Regions from separate parts of the Peribacillus sedimenti genome, predicted to be linked through region 2. Evidence: riboswitches for the same ligand, from Rfam matches in the RefSeq annotation. Region 2 holds a riboswitch; the other holds the start of a gene.
What was found. Region 2 has a riboswitch for lysine ahead of V1500_RS20115 (aspartate kinase). Riboswitches for the same ligand answer to the same signal wherever they lie in the genome.
Positions count from the first base shown of each region.

Region 1 (15,585 bases), 350 kb from region 2:
AAAGCTCCTTTGGTACTGCCATAACAAATCCCTCCATTGTATGTAATTAAAAAGCATCTATTGAAAAAATACATATCTACATTATGAAATTAAAGCCAGGTTTTCAGGTACTCATCTTCCTTGAAGCCCACTGTTACGTTATTTCCGTCGGTTGCAATCGGTCTTTTAATCAGCATTCCATCTGACGCAAGGATATCAAGCATCTCGTCCTCAGCAGCGGACTTTAGCTTTTCCTTTAATCCGAGTTCCCGGTACTTCATTCCACTTGTGTTGAAAAACTTTTTCAGCTCCAGCCCGCTATTGCGATAAAGCTCAAGAAGCTCAGCTTTTGACGGAGGATTTTCGGCAATGTTTATCTCATTGTATGATAGATTCTGGTTATCCAGCCACTTCTTGGCATTCCGGCAAGTACCGCATTTTGGATACCAGTAAAATGTTATGGCCAAATTCGTCACCACCTATTGTTAGAATACCCGTTTTGGATTTACAATACAAAGTTCGAGCAAGCGCTCTCCGGGATATTATGGCATAAAAATGGTACATAAATAAAGAGAAAAAGATGAAACTATATGGAAAGTATAGCATTGTAATAAAGAAAAGTCAGAAAAAAATAAAAACGGGAATACCTAACAGCAGGATATTCCCGTCAGCAAAGCCGGAATTGAATTATAATACTAGTCTTTCAGCTTCAATCAGTTTAACAGACGCTTCACGCTTTTTAGCGATGACATTGATCGGATTATGTCTTGTCAGTTTACGAAGCGCAGACAGCATAATGCGAAGTGTATCGCCAGTCTCCGTAGCAATCAATGTTTCCTTTGCATGCTGCTCGATTGCATTGAATGCTTCCTGGCAGAAAATTTCAGTATAAAGAACCTTTTGCTGATTCTTTTCAAGTCCAGTTGCAGCAATCGCCTTTTCTGTACGAAGTACTACAGATTCCATTGCGTAGGCAAAAGAAACAATATCAGCAATGTTTACCAGAATCTCCTGTTCCTGCTCAAGCTTTGTGCCATATTTCTGTGCGGCTAGGCCAGCTGCCAAAAGCCCGATTTTCTTGGCGTTGGAAACTAATTGCTTTTCTTGTGCCAACGGCTCATCACCTGGCTCTTCAGGCATCATCATCATCAATTCCTCTTGAAGGCTCTGTGCCTTTTGAAGCAATGGAAGCTCGCCCTTTAGCGCCTTCTTTAAGAATGTGCCTGGAACTAGCAGACGGTTGATTTCGTTGGTTCCTTCAAAGATTCGATTGATGCGGGAGTCGCGGTATGCCCTTTCGATTTCATATTCCTGCATAAATCCATAACCGCCGTGAAGCTGTACGCCTTCATCGACTACATAATCAAGTACTTCAGAAGCAAAGAACTTGTTTAGTGAGCATTCAATCGCATATTCTGCGATCGCCTTTGCCACTTCTTTTCCATCCTTCACTTCTTCTTCTGATAATGTGCCCATACGTTCTTCAAAAAGCCCTACGGTACGGTAAACAGAGCTTTCAGCTGCATAAATTTTGGAAGCCATTGTCGCCAGCTTTTCTTTTGTAAGGTTAAAGGAAGATAGCGGTGTTTTGAATTGCTGGCGTTGATTTGTATAGGCAGCGGCTAATTCAAAAGCACGTTTGGCTCCGCCGACAGCCCCAACCCCAAGCTTGTAACGTCCGATATTCAATATGTTAAATGCAATGACATGCCCTTTTCCGGCTTCGCCAAGAAGGTTTTCTACAGGAACTTGAGCATCTTCCAGGATTAAGGTACGTGTGGATGAACTTTTGATTCCCATCTTCTTTTCTTCTGCACCTGTAGATACTCCAGGGTATTCACGTTCTACGATAAAAGCGGAGAATTTTTCGCCGTCAATCTTGGCATATACAACGAATACATCAGCAAAGCCTGCATTAGTGATCCATTGCTTTTCTCCGTTCAGTAGGTAATGTGTGCCTTCTGCATTCAGTTTGGCAGTTGTTTTGGCGCCAAGAGCATCTGAACCGGAGCTTGGCTCTGTAAGTGCGTAGGCAGCAATTTTCTCACCAGTTGCAAGCAAAGGAAGATACTTTTGCTTTTGCTGCTCGTTCCCGAACAAAACAATCGGCAGTGAACCGATACCGACATGTGCCCCGTGAGTGATGGAAAAGCCGCCTGCACGTGCAAATTTTTCTGAAATTAAAGCAGAACTGATTTTATCAAGGCCCAAACCTCCATACTCTTCAGGTACATCGGCACCAAGAAGGCCAAGTTCTCCAGCTTGCTTTAAAAGCTTTACTGACCGCTCAAATTCATGATTCTCCAAGTGCTCTACCTGTGGAAGGACCTCGTTGACAACAAAATCCTCAGATGTCTTGGCAATCATTTTTTGTTCATCAGAATAGTCCTCTGGTGTAAACACATTTTCATAAGAAATATCATCAATTAAAAAGCTTCCGCCCTTTACTAATTTTTCAGTTTGGTTTGTCATAGTCAATGTACCTCCTGATTTTTTCAAAGTGGGCCCCTCCCGTTTAGGCGGGGCAAGATGGCTCAGGTAATGATTTCCCTTTTGGAGAAGGTGAACCCTTCATTTATGCAAGCAGTTCAAACACTCCAGCAGCACCCATGCCGCCTCCAATACACATGGTCACTACTCCGAACTGAGTATTTCGGCGTTTCATTTCATGAAGCAGGCTAAGCGTCAATTTGGCTCCTGTACATCCAAGCGGATGCCCCAGTGCAATAGCTCCCCCGTTTACATTCACAATATCCTCGTTTAATCCAAGCTCACGGATAATCTGGATTGATTGGGAAGCAAATGCTTCATTGAGTTCGAATAAGCCAATATCGGATAGCTCAAGGCCTGCCAATTTAAGCGCTTTTGGAATGGCAGCCACCGGCCCAATTCCCATGATTTCTGGCGGCACTCCGGCAACTGCGAACGAACGGAATCTACCCATTGGCTGCAAGCCGAGGGAGGAAGCTTTTTCGCTGTCCATGATCATGACAGCGGCTGCTCCGTCGCTTGTTTGTGATGCATTTCCTGCGGTGACAGAGCCCGTAACAGAGAATGCAGGCCTTAGCTTTGCCAGCACTTCGGCTGTGGTCCCTTCCCTCACTCCTTCATCCTGTGTGAACTGGAATGTCTTCTCTTTTAATTTATGGTCAGCCCCTACTGAGCGAACTGTTACATCCACAGGTACGATTTCATCTGTAAACTTGCCTTCCGCGATAGCCTTGGCTGCTTTTTGATGGCTTCGTACAGCAAAAGCATCCTGATCTTCCCGGGTTATGCCATATTTCTTTGCCACTTCCTCGGCGGTATGCCCCATCCCCATATAATATTCAGGAGCCGTTTCAGCAAGCTTTGAGTTCGGACGGGTTACATGTCCCATCATCGGCACCATGCTCATGGACTCAGCCCCGCCAGCGATGATCGTATCGCTTTGGCCCAGCATGATTCGTTCTGCCCCGTAGGCAATGCTTTGTAATCCGCTGGAGCAGTAACGATTGATAGTAATAGCAGGGACGTTATACGGCAGCCCGGCGAGTGCTCCGATGTTTCTGGCCATGTTAAGCCCTTGCTCTGCTTCCGGCATAGCACACCCTATTATCAAATCGTCAATATTTCCTTCATAATTGCCGGCACGCTTTAAAGTCTCTTTAACAGCCAGGGCACCTAAATCGTCTGGGCGCACAGTAGCAAGAGAGCCCTTTTTTGCTTTGCCAACCGGAGTCCTCGCTCCGGCAACGATAACCGCTTCTCTCATGGAGATCCCCCTTACAAAATTTTTCGGATCAATTGCACTGGATCATACAAATCCTCTTTCCCTGCAACTGTTTCAGCGTCTAATACACTGCTGTAAGTTTCACTTAAAATAGTTACCTTTGTTCCAAGGCAGGCCTTGCCAGGATAGATGCAAGGCCTGACATCTGGAGTTACAATGAAACTACTTTTCCTGTTAGTTGCGAAGCGGTTTACCTTTTACCAGCATATGCTGCATTCTTTGTTGGGTTTTCGGCTTTGCCACAAGGTCCAGGAATGCTTCTCTTTCCAAATCCAGCAAATACTGTTCGTCTACTTCGGTACCATAAGGAACCTTTCCTCCGGCAATGACATAAGCTAGTTTTCTCGCAATATACATATCATGGTCTGAAATATAGCCTGTCAGCCTCATAGATTCTGCACCCAATAATAGGGCTGCATAACCAGGTTCACCCACTACCGGGATCTTAGCCCGCACAGGCGCTGTATATCCTTGCTCAAATAGTGAAAGAACGGCTTGTTTCGCATCATATAATAAATGGTCAGAATTAACGGATATTCCGTCTGCAAAGTTCAAGAAATTGTTTTCTCGTGCTTCTTCCGCCGAGGTAGAAACCTTGGCTGTAGCTATGGATTCAAACACCTTATTCGCAACCTTTTGGAGGTCAAAATCAATTCCTTGCGGCATGCTCTTTAAATTTTTGATATAAAGCTCTTTGTTTCCGCCTCCTCCTGGAATCAGACCGACTCCGACCTCTACCAGCCCCATATAAGTCTCACTGGACGCCTGGATACGGGCTGCAGGAAGACAAACTTCAGCTCCCCCTCCAAGGGCCATGTTAAATGGAGCGGCTACAACCGGCTTATTGCTGTATTTAATTTTCAGCATAGCCTGCTGGAAGTGGCGCACCACCATATCCAATTCAAAGAAATTGTCATCCTGGGCTTCCATAAGCATCATTGCCAGATTTGCACCGACACAGAAATTTTTGCCCTGGTTTCCGATTACAAGTCCCTTATAATTAGCTTCCACTTCCTCAACCGCAAAATTGATCATCTGGACAATATCAAGGCCAATTGCATTGTTTTGAGATGTAAACTCCAGCAATGCTACGCCATCCCCAATGTCAATCAATGACGCACCGCTGTTTTTCTTGATTACTTTTCCTTGTTTTTTCAATCTTGCCAGATTGATCACCTTGGGATTTTCTACAAGCTCACGATACTCCCCATTCACAAAGTAGGAGACACTGCCTTCTTCTGATGCCTGGTAGAAAGATGTAAATCCGTTGGCTATCATATTCTTGATCCAGTCTGGCACCTTCAGGCCTTCAGCTTCCATACGGGATACCGATTTTTCCAACCCAATCGCATCCCATGTTTCAAACGGGCCCGATGACCAGCCGAATCCCCACTTCATAGCCTGGTCAATCGCTACTATGTCATCAGCAATTTCTCCTACAAGATCAGCAGAATATACAAGCACAGGACTAAGGATGCTCCATAGCAGCTGACCCGCACGGTCATCGCTGTATACAAGCGCTTTCATTTTGTTCGCTAAACCCTTTTGCTGCTTGGCAGCTTCCATTGAAGGAGTTTTTAGCTTTTTACGTTCCTGGTATTCAAGAGTAACCGGATTCAGCTCCAGTATCTCTTTACCCTTTTTAAGGAAGAATCCCTGACCAGATTTGCTTCCAAGCCACCCGTTCTGAATCATTTTGTTAAGGAATTCCGGAATCTCAAATACTTCCTTCTCTTCACCTTCTACTTGTTCATACACGTTTCTTGCAACGTGAGCGAAAGTATCGAGCCCCACCACATCCAAGGTCCGGAAAGTGGCACTTTTGGCTCTTCCAATTAACGGGCCTGTGACTGAATCTACTTCACCGACACTATATTCTGCTGTAAGCATTTCCCGTACAGTCACAAGAAGACCGTAAGTACCAATCCGGTTTGCAATGAAGTTTGGAGTATCCTTTGCTTCGACGACTCCTTTACCAAGCACATCCTCGCCAAATACTTTCATGAACGAAAGGACTTCAGGAGCTGTATGTTTCGTCGGGATTATTTCTAACAGCTTTAAATAGCGGGGCGGGTTGAAAAAGTGAGTTCCAAGGAAATTTCTTTGGAAATCCTCTGAACGCCCTTCAGCCATGGCTTCAATGGAAATACCCGATGTATTGGAGCTGATGATGCTGCCCGGTTTACGATACTGGTCTACCTTTTCAAATACCTGTTTTTTCACTGCAAGATTTTCTACGACAACCTCAATCACCCAATCTACTTCTCCGAGTCTTTTAAGGTCGTCCTCCAGGTTTCCCGCTTCGATAAGAGCCAGATTCTTTTTGGCTGTCAGCGGAGCCGGCTTTTGTTTTAAAAGCTTATGGATCGCCGTTTGGCTGATTCGGTTTCTCACAATTTTATCTTCAAGTGTTAGTCCCTTTTTCTTCTCATCCTCGGATAGCTCGCGAGGCACAATATCTAATAATAAAGTTGGAATGCCGATGTTTGCAAGGTGTGCAGCAATCCCTGATCCCATAACTCCTGACCCCAGAACAGCAGCCTTTCGTATTTGTCGAACCAAGTTCTTATCCCCCTTACCTGATTGTATTGAATGAATGCTCATTCAGTTTGTGATTACTTATAATATAAGATATTTTAGAAAATTGCGCAATTGCAAATACTTAAAAAAACACATATTTTCATCGAAAGTTTTTCGGCAAACAAAAAGGATGGGTAAAATCACCTCATCCTAATGGTTGTTCATAAATATCCTATTTTTTAAACATGCCTTTTAACACAAAGGCAACATTAGCAGGCCTTTCGGCAAGCCTGCGCATGAAATAGCCGTACCAGTCCGTTCCATAGGGGACATACACCCTCATTTTATATCCTTCCTTCACCAGTTCTAACTGTCTTTCATTCCGGATTCCGTAAAGCATCTGGAATTCAAACTGGTCATTCGGTATGTTATGCTCCTTCACAATTTGTTTCGTATATTCAATAATCGCTTCATCATGGGATGCGATTGCCGTATAATTTCCATTCAATAAATGCGTTTTGATAATTTTTTTGTAATTGTCATCCACATCCTTCTTCTCCGGAAACGCAACTTCAGGAGATTCTTTATAAGCTCCCTTCACCAGACGGAGATTCGGATGCAGACTGTTTAAATCGTCTATATCCTTTTCAGTACGGTATAGGTAAGCCTGGATTACGGTGCCCACATTATCATAATCTTCTCGCAGTTTTTTAAAAATATCGATCGTCTTCTGGCAACGGGAATAGTCTTCCATATCAATAGTCACAAAAACATTGTGTTGCTTCGCAGCATCCAGTATTCTTGTCATATTTCTCATAACCACAGCATCAGAAATATCCATTCCCATAGAGGTCATTTTCAGCGACAGCTGTGAGTTCAATTTATGCTTACCAATAGCCTCGATCGCTACAATCGAATTATCCGCCATTTCATTGGCTTCTTTTTCATTATCTACAAATTCACCTAGATAATCGATCGTCACAGACAGCCCATTTTTATTTAATTCCCTGATTTTTGCAACTGCAAGGTCAATAGTCTCACCTGCCACAAATCGGGACGCACCAAAACGAAGTCCATATTTTTTTGCCAGTTTAGTCAGGCTTTTATTCTTTGATAGAAAAAGAAAAAAATCTCTCATAAGTTGTTCCATTAAATATCCCCCTAAAACCCGATGTCCGTGAAAAATGATCTGTTCTACTATACAGAAAATATATTAAAATTCGACAATTCCATTTTAACATTTTGCTTTTGGATTTGATACGAAAAAAATTGCCGGGACTACGGGAGTTTACTTCACTGGTTTTGTCCAAAAAAAAAAGAGACTGCCCAATTAAAAATTGGTCAATCTCTTTTATTCCGATGATTTTCGTTTAGCACTTTAATTTCAGATATAATTTCCATCATCTGCTCTTTTCCTTTAGGATATAAAGCATTCCAATGTTTAGCAAGAGCAGGCATTGTTTTTGCAATATAGGTGTATAAAACCCAGTATCGTACCTTCTCCTCCAGCTCTTCTCCATTGGTGCCAGTCATCAATTCTGTATATTTGGACAGCAGAGCTTCAAACTGCCCCTTAAATTCCTCATTCATTATAAAAAACTCCCTCCTGAATGCTTGGCTCCACAGGATGTGGGGTCAGTCAGTCTTGCCAGGCCTACAGGATGCGGGCTGTCTGCGCTGCCATATGACGCGGCAGGTTTAGCTGACCTTCCACTCGTGAAGGGTTTAACTGACCTTCTTCGTGTGGCACTATTAGCTGACCTTCCACATGTTTAACAATCTTAGCCGATCATCCTTAAGCTGACATCCATTTTACGTATCAGTGGAGAACATATACTTTTTATAATGATATCTTATACTGAAAATGATTCCCATTGCCAGCATGTTGCCAAGCAGAGAACTTCCTCCATAACTGATGAAAGGCAGAGGGATTCCTGTAATAGGCAGTACACCTATTGTCATTCCTACGTTTTGGAACACATGGAATGTGACCATGCTAATAACCCCAACACATACATACGTATAGAAATTGTTTTTCGTTTCCATCCCAATCTTCGTAATGTGATAAATTAGCAGGAAGAATAAACTGATCACAATGCTTGAGCCAATAAAACCCGTTTCTTCTCCAATAATGCTGAAGATGAAATCCGTCTGGCTTTCCGGCATATAGACTTCGCGGGAACCCAGCCCTTTCCCTGTTGTTTGGCCAGAGCCAATGGCAAGCAAGGATCTGGTCAGATGGTATCCTTCCGCCTTTTGGTAATTATATGGGTCAATCCAGGAATAAATGCGGCCGAACTGGTATTGTTTTACTCCCAAATATTTCTCCAATATATCGGGGTGCCAGATGACAAAGAACAGAATGGTCGAAGCCAGGACGGCTCCTGCTGAAAATATGGGTACCAATATCCTCCAGGATATCCCAGAGATAAAGATAGTTCCGAGCAGAATCGCCAAAAATACAAGCGAAGTTCCCAGGTCGGGCTGCTTCATAACCAGCGCAAGCGGCAATGCTGTCACCATTCCAAGCTTGACTAATAACCATAAATCCGTCTGGATAGTCTTGATCGGCGTTTTAATGTGGTGACTGGAAATCACATTTGCCAATGAAAGAATAAGAAAAACCTTCATAAATTCTGATGGCTGCATTGAACCCATGAACGGTACTTGATACCAGCTCTTCGCACCATTGACCGGCCGCGCAATGCTCTCAGGAGCAACAATCAGGAAAGCCAGAAGCAAACATCCGAAACCATATGAATACCATGATATTTTTTTTAATTGATCAGAATCCAATGTTATTGTCCCAACGATAATTCCAACTCCGACAACATACCAGAGCAGCTGCTTGAGCAGGAAGTTTTCCCCATACTGCCCGGTAGATTGTGCACTGAATATAGCAGACAGACTAGCGAGAAATAATAGAAACAATATAAATGCCAACCCGTAATCTATCCGGGATGAGATATTTTTATCTGACTGCATGTTGAACTCTCCCCTTTAAAAAAGCGCAGGGCGCATACTGAAAACACTCATCGGCACCAGAAGCGATGGAACCGCGCGGCTCGCAAAAAAACATTTAATTTTTCGGCATTTTCACCGAAATCCATTTGATTTTAGCCTCATAAAACACTATGGCTTTTTTTAATGAAAGAAAGCTAATTTTAGATACTTTTACATTATACTTGATACGGCTAAAATCACAACAATATAGATGTATTGGGTTTATTTTCAATATTTTTCGCCTTCTTTGCAGCAATTATTTTCAGTATTCCCCGATGTAACTGCAAAGTGTTTCGTAAAAAGATGTCATTTTTTCAGAAAAGTATATCTTTTTTAGGAAAATTATTAATCTCTTTTTATTTATAATACCTACCAAAAAAAGTTATTGCACATATCTCCGTCATAAACTATACTTCAATAATATAAAAGAATACTTCCTCATTAACCGATGAGGTAGAGGCTGCAGCTTATATCAGTATGGCGGACGAGATACAGGGAATATTCATGACTCCGCATAGAAAGGATAAGCTGCCGAAGTCCGGATATATTCACTGAATATCCTGGCTGGTATTGTTGCCGAACAGGGACGATACTGTCACGTTGTTTTTACAGCGTGGGGAGCTACTTTCGGAAGGATTACACGGGTACATTACACGGCCTTCGATCTTTTTCGATGGCCGTTTTTTATTTGTTCATCCTTTCAGAACAAAAGGAGTGTTAATAATGGAAAAAAAGGCAACACATAATCCTTCTCAATTACAGAGAGGGTTAAAGACCAGGCACCTGACGATGATTTCCCTCGGTGGAACAATCGGGACAGGACTGTTCCTGGCAAGCGGCGGTGCTATTCATAATGCGGGGCCTGGCGGAGCACTTCTCGCTTATGCCGTGATTGGCCTTATGGTTTACTTCTTAATGACCGGGCTTGCTGAGATGGCAGCATATATGCCTGTATCAGGCTCATTCCGTGTCTATGCGACTAAATTCGTCGATCCATCGTTTGGCTTTGCACTGGGCTGGAATTACTGGTACAACTGGGCAATCACTGTTGCCGCCGAGCTAGCAGCTGTTGTGCTGATTATGAAATTCTGGTTCCCTGACAGCCCTTCCCTTTTATGGAGTGCAATATGCCTGGTGATTATGTTCGGCATTAACTATATGTCCGTCAAAGGATTTGGAGAAACAGAATATTGGTTCTCATTAATTAAAGTGGTGACTGTTATCGTTTTCCTTATTACCGGTGTTTTAATGATACTTGGGATTATGGGCGGAGAAGCGATCGGATTCAAAAATTTCACCGTTGACGATGCTCCCTTTAACGGAGGGTTCATGACTATACTTGGCATCTTTATGGCAGCAGGGTTCTCATTCCAGGGAACTGAATTGCTTGGTGTGGCAGCAGGAGAAAGCGAAAATCCAAGACAAAGTATTCCTAAGGCCATACGTTCGGTCTTCTGGCGTATTTTGCTTTTCTATATTTTGGCCATCTTTGTCATCGGATTGATTATTCCTTACAATACGGAGAGTTTATTAAGCTCTGATATCGCAGTCAGCCCATTTACACTGGTATTCGAGAAGGCTGGCCTGGCGTTCGCTGCTTCGGTAATGAATGCAGTCATTCTGAGCGCGATATTATCTGCAGGAAATTCCGGTATGTACGCCTCAACACGTATGCTATGGGATTTGGCGCGTGAAGGAAAGGCTCCTAAATTCCTCGGCAAACTAGATAAGCGCGGAGTACCGGTCAATGCCTTGATCGCTACGTCTCTTGTTGGGACTTTGGCTTTTCTTACAACATTCTTCGGGGACGGCCAGGTATATGTTTGGCTGCTGAATGCATCCGGAATGTCAGGATTTATCGCATGGATTGGGATTGCAGTCAGCCACTATCGCTTCCGAAAAGCTTATGTTGCACAGGGCCGAGATCTGAATGATCTTCCTTACCGTGCAAAATGGTTCCCTCTGGGCCCAATTCTAGCTTTCGTCATTTGTCTGATTGTAACACTTGGACAAAATTATGGAGCATTTACCGGAGAGTCAATTGACTGGAAAGGTGCTCTTGTATCCTATATTGGCTTGCCTTTATTCTTGATCATCTGGTTTATTTTTAAAGTAAAATATAAAACAAAACTTGTTCCATTAACAGAAGTTGATCTAGAAAAGCAAGATAAATTTTAAGGATCGAGCCTGTATTTTGCCAGATGCAAAATACAGGTTTTTTTAGTTTGTTCAACGTCGATTTTGCATACACTATACCAGCGTCAGACCTCTCCAAGTCCCTCAAACGTTCAGACTCTGTCCCCCAAAAATAACCCAAACGAAAACTTTGGCAGGAAGTGAAAATTAATCCTTGGTAAATGGTTCATGAATTGTAGAGCATATCCTGCTTTTTTAACGATAGATTACTCCAAGATTACATTTTAAGAATAATTACGATTTATTATAGATTTTTATTTTTTTTATTTCTAAAATGAAAAAGGATATGTAAATGACATTTTTCAGGAGCTTTATGATGAGAACTAAATTAACTGGGTTTATAGTGGTAATTATTATTGTACTTGTATTTGGAAAAACAAATGCTTATGCCAAAGACAGCAGCACACCTGCCATAAAGAGCGAATCTGCCATAATGATCGATGCAAAAACCGGAAGGACTTTGTTGGGTAAGCATGAAAACGCCCAAATGTACCCAGCAAGCCTGACGAAGGTCGCCACGGCAATCTACGCAATTGAAAAAGGCAATTTACATGATCAAGTAAAGATCAGCCCGGCAGCTGCAGCAGCGGTTGGTTCATCAGTATATGTAACTGCAGGAGAAACCATCCCTCTGTTAAACCTTGTACAGGGGTTTTTAATTAATTCTGGCAACGATGCGGGAGTGGCTATAGCAGAGCATTTATCCGGCAGCCAGGAGAATTTTGCAACGGACCTGAATACATTTCTTCAAACAAAGGTTAAAACTACCGGCACTAATTTCACGAACCCTCATGGACTGTTTGATAAAAACCATTATACGACTGCTGACGACCTGGCCAAAATTACTCAGTTCGCCATGAAAAACCCAATCTTCAGGGATGCCTTCAGCAAGAAAGAACTGCCGTGGCATGTAAAAACTTGGGATACTACACTCATTACACATCATCGGCTTTTAAAGGGTGAGCAACCATACAAAGGGATTACAGGAGGCAAAACCGGATTCGTGAGCAAGTCCGGCCACACACTGATAACCAGTGCCAAAAGAGGGAACATGGAGCTTATTGCAGTAACACTAAAGTCCACATCGGCCAGGCAGGCATACAACGACACAAAGAGCATGCTTAACTATGGCTTTTCTCATTTCACTACATCCAAGATTGATAAAAGTAAAAGATTTTCCGTAAAGGGAAAGACATTCTCCCTAAAACAAGATTTGTATTATACTCAATTAAAGGATGATACCCCTGTCTTCAAAACTGAGAAAAATGGAATTTTGGAAGTAAAAAACCAAATAGGCGAAGTTATGCAGTCCTTCGATTTGGAGCTCGTGGCTAACGCCGAGGAAATGCCCAAACCAAAACCAGATCAAAAAGAGCTTAAAGATACTCAGGGCAAACGCCTCTTTTACCCGTCTCTATTAGTTCTTTTTCTTCTATTATGTTCTGGGATGTTCGTTCAGAAGCGAAGAGCAAAAAAACGGAGAAATAAGTATCACTGGTAGGGAAAAAGAAAACCGCATCGGGTTGCGGTTTTCTTTTTTATTTGTATTCCATCAAGTTGGTTTATGATCCGTGATTAATTGGTCTACCAGTGAGGAAAATTCCATGAATGTAAATCCCAGGGACTGTGCTTTTTGGGCTGAAAGTGCCAATGATTTTCCCAAATCATATGGTGAGCGGTCTGCCCCGCTTTTTGCATCAGGGACAACTACAGGCTCCCTTCCGACCCTATTCCCTATTCTGGATATCAGTTCACCCAGAGAAATATCACCGCTGGATAATGGATTTAAAGGACCATTATACTCCCCTTTTGCTGCATCGAGGAGGAAGCGTGCTGCATCTCCGGAGTATACAAATCCCAGTCTGGCATCAGGATTTCTTACCGCGATCGGCTTTCCATTTTTCACATGCTCCACATGGAAAGCAAAGCGTTCTGTATAATCATCTTCACCGACAATATAAGGGAAACGGGCAGCCACTACAGGAAAGTAATTCTTTTGATATAAAATTGCCTCAGCTGTCCGCTTGGCTTCCTGATATCCAGTGAATCCCGGATATTCTCTTCTTGTTTTAAGTACAATAGGAAAGCTATATGGATCAAAATCATCTTCTGCCAAATGTTCGCCAAAATCATAAACGGCAGAAGATGATATAAGTATGTATTTCTTTACTCTATTTTTTAACAATTCAGCGGCATCTTCAGCCTCCTGTGCAGAGTAGCAGGTATTATCAAAAACAACATCCCATTCCATATCTCCTAAAGCTGATTGGACACTTCTTCTATCCTCGCGGTCTAGGATTATTCTCTGGACTCGATCCCCAAAATCATCAGATCTGATCCCCCTTGTCCCAATCGTGACCTCAATCCCTTCATCTAAAAGCATTTTTACAAGCCTCTTTCCAACAAACTGGGTGCCTCCAAAGATTAGCGCCTTTTTCATTGTTGATCTCCTCCCGTCTTATTCGACACTTTGTTTAATTGGCCATATCCTGCCTAAAATCCTCCTTGGTTAAAGGCTTACGAAAACATTAAGTCTATGGAAGCATAAAAAACATAAAAAAACAGCACCCGTTTAAGTGCTGTTGATCCCCTGTTTTTTATCGAAAGACGCGCGTGTGCCTCTTGCCTTTTGTAGCGTCCCAAAGCTGTTTTATTGGTTTCGGCGTCTGCTTTACTGCTTGTATTGTTTCCTGCACAGATTGTTTTTTAAATTGTACATCTGATTGGATTTCTTTCTGGGTTACGGACAATTTATCTGTTTCTGAGGTAATTTGTTCTGTTTTTGCCTGCATTCTTGCAGTCGTCGCTGAGATCCTGTTGAGGGTTGGCTTTGTTTCCTTGAATGTTTTCACGGCACTGAAAGCCAGGTAAATAAGGGAGCCGACAACAAGTGCTATACTTATATACACAATGATCATATTTGTTCCTCCTCCACGCTTCGTTACGTATCTTTACCCGCTGCCGCACTCCCGAAACTGATTTCCTAAAGACTGCTTCTGATCAGTTAGCGTGGGAAAATGAAAGAAGTCCTTACTCTGAAGTTTTTGGTTTTGGAACCGTACCGTCTTTACTATCTGGAATAGGTCCATAGCCAAGATCATTCCTGCTCCATTTGCTGTCATGGTCGGGTCCTGCGCCCGGTGCGATATTAGACATAGGCAGCTGCTTTAATTCCTTGCCGTTTGGCATTTTCCATCACCTCATCTTTAGGATGTACAAGAAGAACGGAAACAATCGAATCAATACAAAAAGCAGATAAGTTATTTCTCCAAAATAAAAAAGCTGTTAAGGAATCATTTATCCTTAACAGCTTTCCTGCGGTTATTGACCGACAGCAGTTTTAACCTTTGGTTCATCTTCATCATGCGTATAATCATAATCTGATGGGTCAATTGGTTCAAAACCTTTTGGAGTATAGAAACGCAGGAGATCGCCATTTACGACTTCATCAGAAAGTCTTAGCATCGTTTCAACCATTTCTTGATCCTGCTCGATTTCCTTTGTTTTTTCTAGCGGTTCGCCCGTGTTAGTATCATAGTATTTTCCTTTAAGAACCGTGACCTTTGGTGTTATAAAGTCGCCATTCCTGAATGGAACAACTTGATGATGCTCTTTGGAAAGCAGGTCAGTACCGAATTGTACGTAGTCTTTCGTATCAACACCCAATAAATGGAGCATGGTTGGCATTAAATCCACCTGGCCTCCATATTGATGCTTCACGCCGCCTTCCACCCCGGGTACATGAATCAATAGAGGCACCCGCTGCAGCTGGGCATTTTCAAACTTGCCAACTTCCTTGCCAAGAACTTTTGACATTGCACTATTATGGTTTTCCGAAATACCATAATGGTCGCCATACATGATAATAACGGAATTATCATATAGTCCTGATTGTTTCAGATAATCAAAGAATTCTCGAAGGGCTTCATCTGCATATCTGGCAGTCTGGAAATAGTTATCCACCGATGAGTCCCCTGTGGAATGCTTCGCAATGGTTGCTTCCTCTTGATCCAGAGGATACGGGAAGTGATTGGAAAGCGAGATGAACTTCGCATAAAACGGTTGAGGAAGAGTATTGATCAACGGTATGGATTCTCTGAAGAATGGCTTATCCT
Region 1 covers NZ_CP143547.1:4,431,865-4,447,449, forward strand. The annotation lists gene gcvH (glycine cleavage system protein GcvH) at 1-22, opposite strand, end outside; gene V1500_RS21800 (arsenate reductase family protein) at 90-446, opposite strand; gene V1500_RS21805 (acyl-CoA dehydrogenase family protein) at 667-2,451, opposite strand; gene V1500_RS21810 (acetyl-CoA C-acetyltransferase) at 2,555-3,733, opposite strand; gene V1500_RS21815 (3-hydroxyacyl-CoA dehydrogenase NAD-binding domain-containing protein) at 3,926-6,313, opposite strand; gene V1500_RS21820 (proline dehydrogenase family protein) at 6,504-7,421, opposite strand; gene V1500_RS21825 (DUF2573 family protein) at 7,613-7,861, opposite strand; gene V1500_RS21830 (FtsW/RodA/SpoVE family cell cycle protein) at 8,084-9,256, opposite strand; lysine riboswitch at 9,721-9,906, shown strand; gene V1500_RS21835 (amino acid permease) at 9,998-11,452, shown strand; gene V1500_RS21840 (D-alanyl-D-alanine carboxypeptidase family protein) at 11,784-12,971, shown strand; gene V1500_RS21845 (NAD-dependent epimerase/dehydratase family protein) at 13,023-13,910, opposite strand; gene V1500_RS21850 (DUF948 domain-containing protein) at 14,068-14,388, opposite strand; gene V1500_RS21855 (hypothetical protein) at 14,501-14,659, opposite strand; gene V1500_RS21860 (LTA synthase family protein) at 14,792-15,585, opposite strand, start outside.
Region 1: another riboswitch for lysine. It lies ahead of V1500_RS21835 (amino acid permease); the one in region 2 lies ahead of V1500_RS20115 (aspartate kinase).

Region 2 (15,585 bases):
GACAAATACAATGGTGTCAGTAGCCGCATATAGAGAATTACTGGAGTTCAGCATTTCTATCGCCAGAAGAACAAATGATGTATCAGAGACAATCGATGAGATCATTGAGGAAATCGAAAAAATCAAATAGAACGTGGATGATTGAAGCTCCCGTACGGGGGGTCTTTTGTCTGTCTGCAAAAATGCAAAAAAATCGCAGCTTCCAGCACTTTATATGTTGGAAGCTGCGATTTTTTCAACTTAGCGTCCCAGGAGAGATTCGAACTCCCGACCGACGGCTTAGAAGGCCGTTGCTCTATCCTGCTGAGCTACTGGGACATAATTAGGAATAAACTATAATTTGTGCATTCACATTCTTGAACCCATCCTGATCTCAGAATGATCATCCAAGATGCGGCTCGATCAGTATGCTGTCGCTTTTCAAGAAGATTATCGAGCGTGCTGAGCTACTGGGACATAATTAGGAATAAATATAATTTTTGCATTCACATTCTTGAACCCATCCTGATCTCAGTATGGTCATCCAAGATGCGGCTCGATCAGTATGCTGTCGCTTTTCAAGAAGATTATCGAGCGTGCTGAGCTACTGGGACATAATGTTACAAAAAAATGTTTCATCATTATCTCAACGACATTTTCTATTATAGTGCTATAGTTTTCAAAAGTCAACGCTTTTTTAATGAGACAGGAAGTTTTTTTGCTTCCTGTCTATTATACTAAATATCACGCTAATGTGTAAGTCGAACTGAGATGTTCAATGAAATTTCCTTCCACATCATAAAAATCGACTTTAGCCTCTCTGCCGTCTAATTCAAGCAGGATATATGTTTTTGAGCTGATTCTGCGCGGCAGCCTCATGCTTCCCGGATTGATGAATAATCTGCCATCAACCATTTCAGAGCCTGCAAGATGGGAATGACCAAAACAAATAATATTCGCTCCTGTTTCCTCACTTTTATATGAGAGATTCATTAATGTCATTTTGACATTATATAAGTGGCCGTGAGTAACATACAATGTAATTTCCCCAATATCCCTTATTAATTCAGTTGGGTAAGGTTCCATGTCACAGTTTCCCTGAACAGCCAGGAAGCCGTCCATAGCAGGATCATCCATTCGCAATTCTGAATCACCGCAATGTATCAAATAGTCGCAATCCTTATGCCTTGCCTTTACATTAAGCAGCTCCTCTGTAAGCCCATGGCTGTCGCTGACTATCAATACTTTCATATATTTCCCTCTTCCCTCCGAATGAATTCATCCAATTGGGATTCCAACGCCTTTAGTGCTTTTGCCCGATGACTGATTGCATTTTTTTCTGAGGGTTCCAGCTCCGCCATTGTTTTGCCTTTCTCGGGTATAAAGAATACCGGATCATACCCAAACCCATTTTCGCCAGTTGGCTTCCTGGCGATCATCCCCTCTACTGTTCCTGATACGGTTATCGTCTCTTGATAGGGAGAAGCAAGAGCAAGCGCACAATAAAACCTCGCTGTTCTCTCGCTCATGGGTACGTCTTGAAGCTTCCGCAGTACTTTCTCTGTATTTGCAGCATCATTTTTGTCTTCCCCTGCGTATCGGGCCGAGTACACTCCCGGCTCCCCGTCAAGGACATCGACAATCAGGCCGGAGTCATCTGCTATGACAAGCTGTCCAAGTTCACGTGAAATAGCTTCCGCTTTTAATATAGCATTCTCCTCAAATGTACTCCCTGTCTCCTCCACATCAGGTGCTTGGTCGTAATCAAGCAGAGTTAATACTTTATAACCCTTCGAGTGAAAGAGGCTTTCAAACTCTTTCGCTTTTCCTGCATTTTTTGTTGCTATGATGACAGACTTCAATTATTTCTCACCCTTTTCGCAAGATCGCGGCAGTTTTTCAGCTATTTCTCCTAAAGCTCTGCGTTGATATTCAAATAGATGCTGTAATCCTTGCTGTGCACCAGACAGAAGCTCTAAAAGCTGGTTGTGGGAGAAAGTGGCTTCTTCTCCTGTTCCCTGCAGTTCAACAAATTCACCTGCACCTGTCATTACCACATTCATGTCGACGAGCGCAGCCGAGTCCTCGACATAATTCAAGTCAACAACCACCCCATGGTCTTCAATTATGCCAACACTGGTTGCAGCCAAATAATCCACGATCGGAAATGTGGAAAGTTTTTTTTCTTCATGCAGCTTATTTACCGCCAGAACCATGGCTATAAACGCACCTGTGATGGATGCAGTCCTGGTTCCCCCATCTGCCTGTATCACATCGCAATCGATCCACAGCGTGCGTTCTCCCAGCGCTTCCAATTTTACGACTGCACGGAGTGCCCTCCCAATAAGACGCTGGATTTCCATGGTTCTCCCTGTTACCTTGCCTTTAGAGGATTCACGGATCGTCCTCTGATTTGTAGCCCGCGGCAGCATGGAATATTCCGCTGTGATCCAGCCCTTCCCCTGGCCTCTCATGAATGGCGGCACCCGCTCTTCGATGCTGGCTGTACAGATGACTTTGGTATCGCCAACTGATATCAGAACGGATCCTTCCGGATGCTTCAAATAATTGGTTTCAATATGTATCTCGCGTATATCCTGATTTAACCTGCCATCGTGGCGCATTCGGATTCCTCCCAGATGAAGCTAAAATCTATTCTATGTGCCTGAAAATAAAAGAAGGCAGCTGTACGCATGCCTTCGCACCAGATACATTATAGTATAACAAAAAAGGTAATTTAAAAACTACCAGTGTTCACTTTTTCAGGACGGGTGACCGGCTCAGACAACGGCTTGCCATCCTCATTGAGCAGCTTAGTGCTGCCATTCACCTGTACTTCTACACTGTCTATACCTTTTTGCTCGGTTAAAGAAAGAACCAATGCGTCCAATACATTCTGTGATACTTTTTTCTCCTTGAAGCTGCCAAGAATCGATTCATTAAAATTTAAGGTAACCTTTCCTTTTGCTACAACCGGAGTGCTAAGAAGCTGTAAATCCGGCATGAAATCGGAAAGCAGCTTAGAAGAATGGGAAGGTCCTTTAATCAGCTCCTGGACAGCCGCTGTGACATTATCATCCTGGTTTTCGCTGACACGGCGGGTAACAGGGACATAATAGTAGGTTCCTTCATCACCGCCAATGTAATATACCGTAAGTGGTTTTGTATTCGTAATATCAGACACATTGGAGGTATCAAGATTAATACCGTCTGCCCTTGTCAGCGTTTCTTGGATCGGGGTTCCATTCACAGGCATTTCCTTGAGCTCTTTTCCATTCATTTTTAGCTTAACTTTCTGAATTGAATCAAATTGTGTTAAAGTCCATGTAATGGATTGCAGGATTTTCATTTCATCCTCTTTTTTGTACTCTTTAAATTCTGGAGAAAAATCGACGGTAGCCACACCTTCTTTCACACTCAAATCCACCTGGGTGTCAGCTGGGATTACCGCTCTAAAACCATTGGGCAGCACCTCGGTGACCGGACCATTTTGAACAAGGTATTCAAGTGCTTGTTTAGCAACTGCTTCGGCTTTTGGAAGTACCAGGGTTTGCGGGACTACATAGCCATTTTTATCGATCAGATAGAGTTCTGTTTTAACCCCTTTGACTTCACCCTCCTCTTTAGCGCCCGCGTTATCATTTTTTTCTATCTGTGCTTCATTTTTCATGTCATAGGATGTAGTTTTCGGAGGATCGATCTTGTTCTTTTCCTCTCCCCCAAAAAGGCCGCAGCCAGACAATAATACTGAGGAAATCAGGATTGTCGAAGCAGCCGCCGCCTTTGTTACTTTAGACATAATAATCCCTCCCAGGACAGTTTGTACTACTATTTATACGAGCCCCGGGGAAAAATAGACCGAAATTATTTAAGAGCATTAAAAAAGAGAATCCGAACAGTCCTATTACATATGTTGAGTGCCAAAAATGATTGATATTGATACGGACTTGCCCTGTGTGTTTCACCACGAAAAAAAAGCCTCCAATATGGAGACTTGTTTAGTCTATTTTTACCGTTCGTACGGAATCAATCTGAATTCCCAGCCATGATGACGCAATCTTCCCAAATATATCCCGTGACCCGGTAGTGAAGAAGATATGTTCAGCATGGTTTCCAATTGTATTCAGCATCTTGCTGTGGTGCAGGATTACACTCGCCTCCCTGGCTGTTTCTTCCCCGGAAGAAATAACCTTTACTTCGTCCCCCATATATCTGCTGATTACCGATTCAAGCAGGGGATAATGAGTGCAGCCCAGAATCAATGTGTCTATATTCTTTTCCCTCAGCGGACTTAACGTTTCCGCGACCACCTTTTCGACAATGGGCCCCTCGAATTCTCCGCTTTCAACGATCGGAACAAATTTCGGGCATGCAATGCTGTCAACCTCCACCTCGTTATTAATCGAGTAAAGGGCTTCATCATAGGCTTTGCTCTTTACTGTACCGATGGTTCCGATTACACCGATATGTAAACTCTGTGTCACCTTTAGAGCAGCCCTGGCACCAGGATGGATCACTCCCAGCACTGGGATTGTCAGCTCGTCCCGAATCTCCTCTAAAACAGCTGCTGTTGCCGTGTTACAGGCTATAATAAGCATTTTTATGTCATGTTTAAGCAGGTATCTAGTCATCTGCCACGTAAACTTCTTAACATCTTCCATAGGACGCGGTCCATAGGGGCACCGGGCCGTGTCCCCCACATATAAGATATTTTCGCGGGGCAGCTGCCGCATCACTTCTTTCGCTACGGTTAAGCCTCCCACTCCAGAGTCTATAATGCCAATCGGTCGTCTCAAAAACCTCGCCTCATTCTTCTCTCATTTCTTGATGTAATTTAATTAAATTTTGTTTGAGGGAAGCTGTTTCCTCGCTGGAAAAATTAGTAAGAACATCCGTCAGATACTGCTGTCGTTTTTTTATTACCTCGTCTATTATTCTTTTTCCTTCATCAAGGAGGTGTATTCGGACCACCCTGCGGTCTTTACTGTCCTTTACACGCATCAATAGTTCATTCTTTTCCATACGGTCCACCAGGTCGGTTGTTGTGCTGAAAGCGAGAAACATTCTGGTAGACAACTCGCCGATCGTCATGTCACCGACTTCAAAAAGCCATTGAAGCGCCACGAATTGAGGCGGGGTTATATTATAATCGCTTAAAATTTCCCGGCCTTTTTGCTTTATTAAGGAAGATACATACCGCAGCTCTTTCTCTATTTCTGCAACATGTTCCATGGATTTATTTTCCGTCATAACAAAACAGCTCCCCAAATAACATCACACATGTATTCTTTATTATTTCTATTGTCTATGAAATCATGGCAAATATCAAGATACAACATCTTTACAATAATGGCATGTATATAACGGCATGTAACATCAATAGCAGCCGTAAAGAAAGATGACCAACGAAATTTATACTAAAAGGAAGGCACATTCGGGAAATAAATAAAGCAGTAACGGCCAGACAAACAATTACAAAGGCTTTAGTCGCTACCTCTTGATTGTCCTCTGTCAATTACTGCCATAACCTGGGGAATGCAAGCCATAAGTTTCATCTCTTTCTATCTGAAAGCCTTAGGCCAAAACATTAAAGCTCCAGTTCTCCCATTCGAAGGAGTTCTACTACTGCTTGTGAACGCCCTTTAACTCCAAGCTTTTGCATCGCATTCGAAATATGGTTTCGAACCGTTTTTTCGCTGATAAACAATTCACCTGCGATTTCTTTCGTTGTTTTGTCCTGTACTAATAACTCAAATACTTCTCTTTCTCTTTTGGTGAGTAATGGCTTATGAGTGAATTCGTTCTCCTTCAAGTATTGTAACCCTCCTTGCCTTCACCAGCATAAACCCGGAATGGGTGTCTATTTAGTCAAGATATAGTATGTTTAAAAGGCACAGGGAGTGACTGATTTCCTTGAAGATACTCAGGTAATTATCCAGCTTTGTTTCACTTTTTTTCCAGTAACATTTTATTTTTTTCCATTAAGTTTTTTGCATCCGCTGCCCACTGGATTGGCTTTCCGGTACTTTTCGAAATCTGGACAATTGTCCCCCTGCCCGTAAGGCAAACAGAGCCATCCTGTTTAGTTGCCATGTAATGAATATCCACCGAGGAATTTCCTATTTTTTCGGCCTTAACATGAATGGACAATTTATCATTAAAAAATATTTGTTTTAGAAAATCGCATTGTAAATCTGCCACTACTGGTATGGCATCTACATCTGCCGCCACCCATTCCTGCATGAAACCCAACGATTTAAAGTACTCTATACGTGCTTCTTCGAAATACGTGAAAGGCACCGTATTATTCAAATGGCCAAACATGTCGGTTTCTGAAAACCGTACGGTTATCTGGTGCTGAAATAGGAAGGATGATGCCCATTCTTCCAAATTGGTAATATAAGATATTCTGCTCATACGAAAATCTCCTTCTGCTCCAAAAAATGAATGGTTATTCATTCATTTTACACATAAATACTGTATTTTGGAACCGAGACTCATTTTCTTTTGCAAAGTTTGTTGAAATTTGCATAAAAAAGAGCCTTTAACGAAAAATAAATGAGGTAAATCTCACCAAGGAGTGATTAAAATGGATGCAAACAGAATAAAACAGATATTGTCATCTCCAGATGATATTCATGTAGAGTATAATGGCGCATCAGTATGGATTGATTCTTTAAATGAAGACGGAAGAACTGCTACTGTCCATTTGCGGGGAGGCCGTGAAGGGGAACGAAGCGATGTTGAGATAGGGGAACTTAGGGAGCATTAATACGAAAACACCCTGCCATGGTCGGGTCAGGGTGTTTGTCATGCCAGTATACTAAAAACAACGTTACCGATTATGAGGATTTCCGCAGGGTTTACCTTTTGGAGGATTTTCCTTCTCTTTTTTTTGTTTCTTATCCTCTTTGTGCCCGCCTTTATTATCAAGTTTTTCAGGGCATTTTCCGTTCAGCGTATCAGGAGTTTCCTGATCTGCTTTAGAGCCACTTAATATTCTTCCCTCAATTTCTAGGGAGACCGAATTGTGTTTGGCCAGATATTCGGATAGTATTTCATAGTCGACAGTATATAGTTCTTTGCTTCTGCCCTTACTTGGCCTTTATGAACATGGTATAACCCGTCCTCCGCCGTCAGCTGCAAATGCGTTCGTGTCGACAGTATCCGTTTTTGTGGGTACGAGAGCAGATAATCCAGCATCCTCCCTTACTTCCACCTTATACTCTCTCACCGGCTGGATATGAAGGATCATATCTAAACGTATTCCTGCCACCTGCATATATTGGACGGCAGCCGTTTCCACAGAAAGGGGCACTTAGCTTAGATAGCCGATTCTTTGCATAGCCATACCAAAATGGACAAAGCCGTCGTATATAGGGGATGAGACAGATTCAGAGAATCCGGATTTGACCGCCATGCATACGAATGGCAATCCTGCGAGGGGGAACAACCCGTACAGCCTGCATGATCTTTTTCCTCTTCAAATATTATCCCCAAACGGCTGAGTCTCAGATAAAACAGACATGTCTGATATAATACGAATTTGTAAGTATTGTACGAATATTTGCTATACAAATAGTAAATATGGAAAAATGATAAATGATGCCTGCTGGTTATATCTGACAAGTTCCCTATTTTGGGGCATACAAAAAAGCTGCCTAAAAAGTGATCTCTTAAGGCAGCTATCATTATATTCTCTATCATATTCTATTTATCGAAACCGATTATGTTTTATAATTATACTTCGTCACTGCCAAAGAAATTGCGGAAGGACTGCAGTGTTGTCGCTCGGTTTAGAGCAGCGATTGAAGTAGTCAACGGTATGCCTTTAGGGCATGATTGCACACAGTTTTGAGAATTACCGCAGTTTGCAAGCCCTCCGTCACCCATGATTGCGTTCAAGCGCTCGCCTTGGTTCATTGCCCCTGTTGGATGTGCATTGAACAAACGAACCTGAGAAAGCGGTGCCGGCCCAATGAAGTCTGAATTGCTGTTAACGTTCGGGCAGGCTTCAAGGCACACACCACAAGTCATACACTTGGAAAGCTCATATGCCCATTGGCGCTTCTTTTCCGGCATACGAGGCCCTGGTCCAAGATTATAGGTACCATCAATCGGTATCCATGCTTTTACCTTCTTCAAGGAATCAAACATACGGCTGCGGTCTACCTGAAGATCGCGGACCACCGGGAATGTACGCATTGGCTCAAGGTGGATTGGCTGTTCCAATTTGTCAATCAATGCAGTACATGATTGCCTTGGCTTCCCGTTTATGATCATGGAACAAGCTCCACATACCTCTTCAAGACAGTTCATGTCCCAGGCGATTGGAATAGTTTTCTCTCCCTTTACATTTACAGGGTTTCGGCGAATTTCCATAAGCGCGGAAATGACGTTCATATTAGGGCGGTATGGTAATTCAAATTCCTCTGTATAAGGGGCCGATTCAGGTGTATCCTGTCGAGTGATTACAAAACGTACTGTTCTTGTTAATGTCTCAGTCATTCGTTACTCCCCCTTGTTCTTTGAATAATCGCGTTTACGCGGCTGGATCAGCGAAACATCGATATCTTCATAGTGGAAAGCCGGTGCCGAAGTTCTGCCTGTGAAATTAGCCATTGTCGTCTTCATGAATTCTTCATCATTGCGATCAGGGAATTCAGGCTTATAATGAGCACCGCGGCTTTCATTACGGTTATATGCACCAAGTGTGATAACACGAGCAAGCTGAAGCATATTTTGAAGCTGTCTCGTAAAGGCAGCACCCTGGTTGCTCCATCTGGCTGTATCGTTGATATTGATATTTTCATAGCGTTCCAGAAGCTCCTGGATCTTTTGGTCAGTCTGAAGAAGTTTATCATTGTAACGTACAACCGTTACGTTATCTGTCATCCATTCACCTAGTTCTTTATGAAGGATGTACGCATTTTCTGTACCGTTCAGTGACATAATATGGTTCCACTTTTCTTCTTGCTCTTTAACAGCATTGTCAAATACTGAAGAAGAAACGGAATCAGAACTCTTTTCCAAACCGTTGATATATTTCACAGCATTTGGTCCGGCTACCATTCCGCCATAGATGGCAGACAGAAGAGAGTTAGCGCCCAGGCGGTTTGCACCGTGCTGTGAATAATCACATTCACCTGCAGCAAAAAGGCCTTTGATGTTTGTCATCTGATCATAGTCAACCCATAAACCGCCCATGGAATAGTGAACGGCCGGGAAAATTTTCATAGGGACCTTGCGAGGGTCTTCGCCCATGAATTTCTCATAGATTTCAATGATACCGCCCAGCTTGATATCAAGCTCCTTTGGATCCTTGTGGGAAAGGTCCAGATAAACCATGTTTTCTCCATTAATGCCAAGCTTTTGACTGACACAAACATCAAATATTTCACGCGTAGCGATATCACGCGGCACAAGATTTCCATACGCCGGATATTTCTCTTCCAGGAAGTACCAAGGCTTTCCGTCCTTATATGTCCATACACGGCCGCCTTCACCGCGGGCTGATTCACTCATCAAACGAAGCTTATCATCGCCCGGCAATGCTGTAGGGTGAATCTGGATAAATTCTCCATTTGCATAAGTGGCTCCCTGCTGATAAACAATGGAAGCAGCAGAACCGGTATTAATAATGGAGTTAGTAGATTTTCCGAAAATAATGCCAGGACCGCCTGAAGCCATGATGACAGCATCTCCGGCAAAAGATTTGATCTCCATTGACTGAAGGTTTTGGGCCACCACACCACGGCAGATTTGCTCTTCGTCAACTACCGCACCAAGGAATTCCCAACCTTCAAACTTGGTAACCAATCCATCTACCTCATAGCGGCGTACCTGCTCGTCCAATGCATACAATAGCTGCTGTCCTGTAGTGGCTCCAGCAAATGCAGTACGGTGATGCTGGGTTCCGCCAAAACGCCGGAAATCAAGAAGGCCTTCCGGAGTACGGTTAAACATAACACCCATACGGTCAAACATGTGTATGATGGATGGCGCTGCTTCACACATAGCTTTTACTGGAGGCTGGTTTGCTAGGAAGTCGCCGCCATAAACTGTATCATCGAAGTGAATGTATGGAGAATCTCCTTCACCTTTTGTATTAACTGCACCATTTATTCCACCCTGAGCACAAACAGAGTGAGAACGTTTTACAGGAACCAATGAGAACAATTCAACCTGCTGCCCTGCCTCTGCTGCTTTGATGGTAGCCATGAGACCTGCCAGGCCGCCACCAACAACGATTATTTTACCTTTACCCAACCTTGCTCACTCCCTTATTTACCTAACACAAATGTAAACGTATATTTCGATCTACGATTTAAATATTTCGAATTTAAACAAAAGCAAAAATTGTACTTACACCCAGCACTGACAATGCAGCAAAAAGAACAAGGGTGACATAAGTAGAAATCCTTTGTGACCTTGGTGAAATTGTTAGGCCCCAGCTTACGGCAAAAGACCATAGACCGTTAGCAAAGTGGAAAGTGGTAGAAACGATTCCTATTATGTAGAATGCAACCATAAAAGGATTGGAAAGAATATCTGCCATCATATTGTAATCCACATGCGTTCCAAGCGCTGCCTGGACTCTTGTCTCCCATACATGCCAAATTACGAAGACAAATGTTATGATGCCTGTCACACGCTGAAGCATAAACATCCAGTTACGGAAATAGCCATACCTGCCTACATTATTTTTTGCTGTAAAAGCAATATAGACCCCATATACTGCGTGGTACAGTAATGGAAGGAAAATAATGAATGTTTCGAGCAAGATACGGAATGGCAAGCCTCCCATAAAGTCAGCTGCACCATTGAATGACTCTGCCCCTCTTAACGCAAAACTATTGACCACCAAGTGCTGGATCAAAAACACACCCACTGGAATGACTCCCAATAAAGAATGAAGTCTGCGATTGGCGAACTCACGATTACCTGCCACGAAGTGCCCCCCTTAAATAAGTAAGAAATATAGTTTCTTGCAGAATCATATTATTTTATAAAAGTTAATATAACTACAAAAATATGATTCTACAAATATAACAATTATGTGACATGTACATTTTACTCCTGACAGACAGAAGCGTCAAGAAAACGGATACAGAAAAATTTTATTAAAATATAAATATTTTTACTATTCCAACTAAGCTTCTGCGAAGCTGGATACATTACGATATAGTATTATTGTCGCGTTAAATAATTATTGTGAAATAACGTACATATATAATTATATTTAATAGATTTCAGAAAAAATAATGATTCAAACACAAAAATGTATATAATGAATATAGGCAATGGAAAGAGGGGATCAGAATGGATAAAAACAATATAAATCTATTAGACGATGAACAAATGAACAAGCAGCAAATCCCCGCATTCGGTTACGAAATTATAAGAGAATTTGTATTGGCTGACATCCTCGGTAAAGAGTCGCCGCAAATCCTTTATTGGGCTGGAAAGCAACTCGCACGAAAGTTTCCTCTGACTGGAAAAGATGAAATAATTGCTTTCTTCTACAATGCCGGCTGGGGAAATCTGCAATTTATCAAAGAAACCAGAGATGACCTTGAACTCACGCTTTCCGGCCAGCCTGTTGAGCGTCGTTTTGAGCTCAATGAAGACTGCCACTTTCAACTGGAGGCCGGTTTCCTTGCTGAACAATTCACATTACAAAGGAAATTCACAGCGGAAACATTAGAAGAAATAAAACGCCGCACCAAAAAAGTGATACTCACGGTTAAATGGGATACAAAAGATCCTATTGGATAAAGGCTTGCACTGCTGCAGGTCTTTTTTTATATTATTTCTTGATTCTGTTGCCGCTGGCTACCAAACCATTCAGGTGGTCACATAGCTGGTGCAACCACCTGTGTTTGTCTTTCGTTTACACTTACGATCTGACGGCAGGTATTTCATCCAGGCGGAAGGCTACGTGGAGAGCTTCAACTGCCTGAACCATTTGCTCTGCGGAAATAACCGTAGATACCTTGATTTCAGAAGTGCTGACCATTTTAATTTGAATTTCCGAATCCGCAAGTACCGAGAACATTTCAGCTGCCACACCTGGATTAGACACCATGCCTGAACCTACAATGGAAACCTTTGCGAGCCCTTTTTCTGTTTCAACTCTTTCAAATTGCACACTTTCCTTAATTTCATCAAGCACCTTTAAAGCAGCCTCCATATCCTCTGTTTTTATGGAGAACGAAAGATTGGCGGTTTGCTCCTCAGAAATACTTTGGATGATGATATCGACATTAATATGATTTTCTGCCAACGCGCTGAAAATAGATGACAAAGTCCCCCGCTTAACAGGAAGCCCAAAGATTGTAACCCGTGTAATGCCATCCTCAAAAGCAATGCCCCTGACAACTAAATTTTGTTCCATAGATACTTCCTCCTCAATTAACGTTCCTTCTACTTTTTCCAGACTAGATCTTACTTCAAGCGGCATTTGGTAGTTCTTTGCAAACTCAACCGCCCGCGGATGCAGTACCCCTGCTCCAAGATTGGCAAGCTCAAGCATTTCGTCATAAGAAACGGATTGAAGCTTCCTTGCACTTTTCACATAACGTGGGTCCGTCGTAAAAACACCCGTTACATCCGTATAGATATCACACCGGTCTGCTTTTAAGGCCGCTGCCAAAGCAACTGCTGTGGTATCAGAGCCACCCCGGCCGAGCGTAGTGATCTGGCCTGATTCATCCATGCCCTGAAAACCTGCAACTACAACAATTCTTCCTGATTCAAGCTGTTCATTGATTCTAGTAATATTGATATCCAGTATTCTTGCATTTCCATGGACGGATTCCGTTTTTATACCTGCCTGCCAGCCTGTATAGGATATAGCTTCGTAGCCTTTTTTCTGCAGGGTCATCGCCAGCAGCCCTATCGTAATCTGTTCGCCTGTAGTAAGCAGCATATCCATTTCCCTTTTACTTGGATTGGCCGAAATTTGCTTTGCCATACCAACCAGATGGTCGGTGGTTTTCCCCATGGCGGACACAACGACCACTACCTTGTTTCCCCGGTTCGCTTCTTCAATCACCCTGTCGGCAACATTATGTATCCTGTCAACGTCCCCTACTGATGTTCCTCCAAATTTTTGAACAATTAGTCCCATATTCTTGCTGCACCCTCTCCATGTTTTTGGCCATAAAAAAAGCAATGAGATATATCTCATTGCTGTTGTAATAACGTAAAGAAGAACGCCCAACGCAGTGAGATAGCTCTCCAAGATAAGAATCTTGACAATCTGCCGCTTATTCAGCGTAAGACCAGCATGAACAAGCTATGAGCCCTGCCCTGCTTCGGCGATTTCCCCTTTCAAAATCCTTCAATGAAGCTCACACTTCTCCAGATTTCTACTATTGAATCTCGCACCTCTATCAGCACTTTAAAACAATAATGTTTTAATGTTATCAAATTTGTTTTGATTATAGCACACCGGATTGGAGGCATCAACCTATTCTTGCAATTTCGTATACAATTGCTCGGCAACTCCCTTTGGCATGCCGGCTTCGATGAACTCCTGAATCGATGCTTCCTTCATTTTTTTAATCGAGCCAAAATGCTTCATGAGCTGTTTTCTTCTTTTCTCGCCTATTCCCTCAATATCATCCAGGATCGACTGAATGGCATTCTTTCCTCTTAGTTGGCGATGGAAGGTAATGGCGAAACGATGGACCTCATCCTGAATACGCTGCAGAAGGTAAAATTCCTGGCTGGTTCTGTCCAACGGCACCAGTTCCAGCGGATTCCCAATCATGAGCTGTGAAGTCCTGTGCTTTTCATCTTTCACCAGCCCTGACAGAGGAATATCAAGGCCAAGTTCATTTTCCAGAACATCCCTGACACCTTCCACATGGCCTTTTCCACCGTCGATAATAATCAGGTCAGGCAGGGGCAGTGCCTCTTTCAACACCCTTGAGTATCTGCGGCGGACGACCTCTCTCATGGATTCGTAATCATCAGGCCCTTGCACAGTTTTGATTTTATATTTGCGATATTCCTTTTTCTCCGGCTTCCCATCTATAAATACGACCATGGCAGAAACCGGGTTGGTCCCTTGTATATTTGAGTTATCAAACGCTTCAATCCGATGCGGAGTATAGATGCCCAGCTGCTTGCCCAGATTCTCTACTGCATTGATTGTCCGGTCCTCATCACGTTCAATGAGTGCGAACTTTTCTTCGAGTGCGATCTTCGCATTCTTATTAGCAAGGTTCAGTAAATCCTTCTTAGGGCCACGCTTCGGATGCAGAACCTTGACTTCCAAAAGCCCCTCTGCAAGACTTACATCAATTGATTCAGGCAGAAGAATTTCCTTAGGCTTAAAATGATTCACCTGCGAGTAAAATTGGCCTAAAAAAGTCAATAATTCCTCTTCCGGTTCATCGAAGATCGGAAACATGGAAACATCGCGCTCAATCAGCTTTCCTTGGCGAATAAAGAATACCTGTACGCACATCCAGCCTTTATCAAAGGAATACCCGAAAACATCCCTGTCCGTAAAATCGTTGGTGGTCATTTTCTGTTTTTCCATGGTTACTTCAATATGTGTAATTTTGTCGCGAAGTTCTTTTGCCCGCTCGAAATCAAGCTCCTCTGCAGCCGCATGCATTTTTTCAGTGAGTTCCTTTTTAACATCCTTAAATCCGCCATTCAGAAACCTTGTGATTTCATCGACCATTGTTTTATATTGATCTTCCTTGACCTCATTTACACACGGAGCAAGACATTGTCCTAGATGGTAGTACAAGCAGACACGGTCAGGAAGCGTGTTACATTTTCGAAGAGGGTAAATTCGGTCAAGCAGCTTTTTGGTTTCATTGGCTGCCATGACATTTGGATACGGACCGAAATATTTCCCCTTATCTTTTTTTACCTTCCGTGTAGTGATCAGCCGCGGGTGTCTTTCTGCAGTAAGCTTAATGAAAGGATAGGTCTTGTCATCCTTAAGCATGACATTATATTTTGGGTCATGCTTCTTAATCAAGTTCAGCTCCAGGATCAAGGCCTCTATATTCGAAGAAGTTACGATATATTCAAAATCCTCGATTTCATTGACAAGCCTGAGGGTTTTCCCGTCATGGGAGCCCGTAAAATAGGATCGCACCCTGTTTTTCAGCACTTTCGCTTTACCAACATAAATGATAGTGCCCTGCCTATCCTTCATCAAATAACATCCTGGCTGGTCAGGAAGCAATGCAAGCTTATCTTTAATCATCTGATTCAATCGTTAACCTCCTTTCCCAAACAATCCTCTATATAAAATGTCATTATCAAAAAATAAAAGAACATACTTTCTTATTATATAAAAAACATCTCTGATTTACCAAGAATCAATTTATAGAAACTAGGGAAGGAACAGGGGTATAACTGGAATCCGGCCCTCTGAATTTAATTAAATCATAGAAGAGGTCTGATTCTCTGGAATGCGTTAAACTTTTAAAGGGAGCTGACCCTGTGAATTGGGTTAAACTATGAAAAGGAGTCTGGTTCTCAAAATTGGTGCGTTAAATCCGAATAGGGGTCGGCCTGCATTAAATCGTCAAACGGCATCAGGCTCCGTCATCCGATAAAAGTTTTAAGGGG
Region 2 covers NZ_CP143547.1:4,082,265-4,097,849, forward strand. The annotation lists gene V1500_RS20035 (hypothetical protein) at 1-130, shown strand, start outside; tRNA gene V1500_RS20040 (tRNA-Arg) at 245-318, opposite strand; gene V1500_RS20045 (metallophosphoesterase family protein) at 724-1,230, opposite strand; gene V1500_RS20050 (XTP/dITP diphosphatase) at 1,227-1,841, opposite strand; gene rph (ribonuclease PH) at 1,842-2,603, opposite strand; gene V1500_RS20060 (GerMN domain-containing protein) at 2,717-3,778, opposite strand; gene racE (glutamate racemase) at 3,978-4,775, opposite strand; gene V1500_RS20070 (MarR family winged helix-turn-helix transcriptional regulator) at 4,786-5,229, opposite strand; gene gerE (spore germination transcription factor GerE) at 5,567-5,791, opposite strand; gene V1500_RS20080 (acyl-CoA thioesterase) at 5,926-6,396, opposite strand; gene V1500_RS20085 (small, acid-soluble spore protein, H family) at 6,569-6,751, shown strand; gene V1500_RS20090 (hypothetical protein) at 7,085-7,285, opposite strand; gene sdhB (succinate dehydrogenase iron-sulfur subunit) at 7,720-8,487, opposite strand; gene sdhA (succinate dehydrogenase flavoprotein subunit) at 8,491-10,248, opposite strand; gene V1500_RS20105 (succinate dehydrogenase cytochrome b558 subunit) at 10,322-10,930, opposite strand; gene V1500_RS20110 (YslB family protein) at 11,302-11,757, shown strand; gene V1500_RS20115 (aspartate kinase) at 11,879-13,111, opposite strand; lysine riboswitch at 13,207-13,384, opposite strand; gene uvrC (excinuclease ABC subunit UvrC) at 13,454-15,217, opposite strand.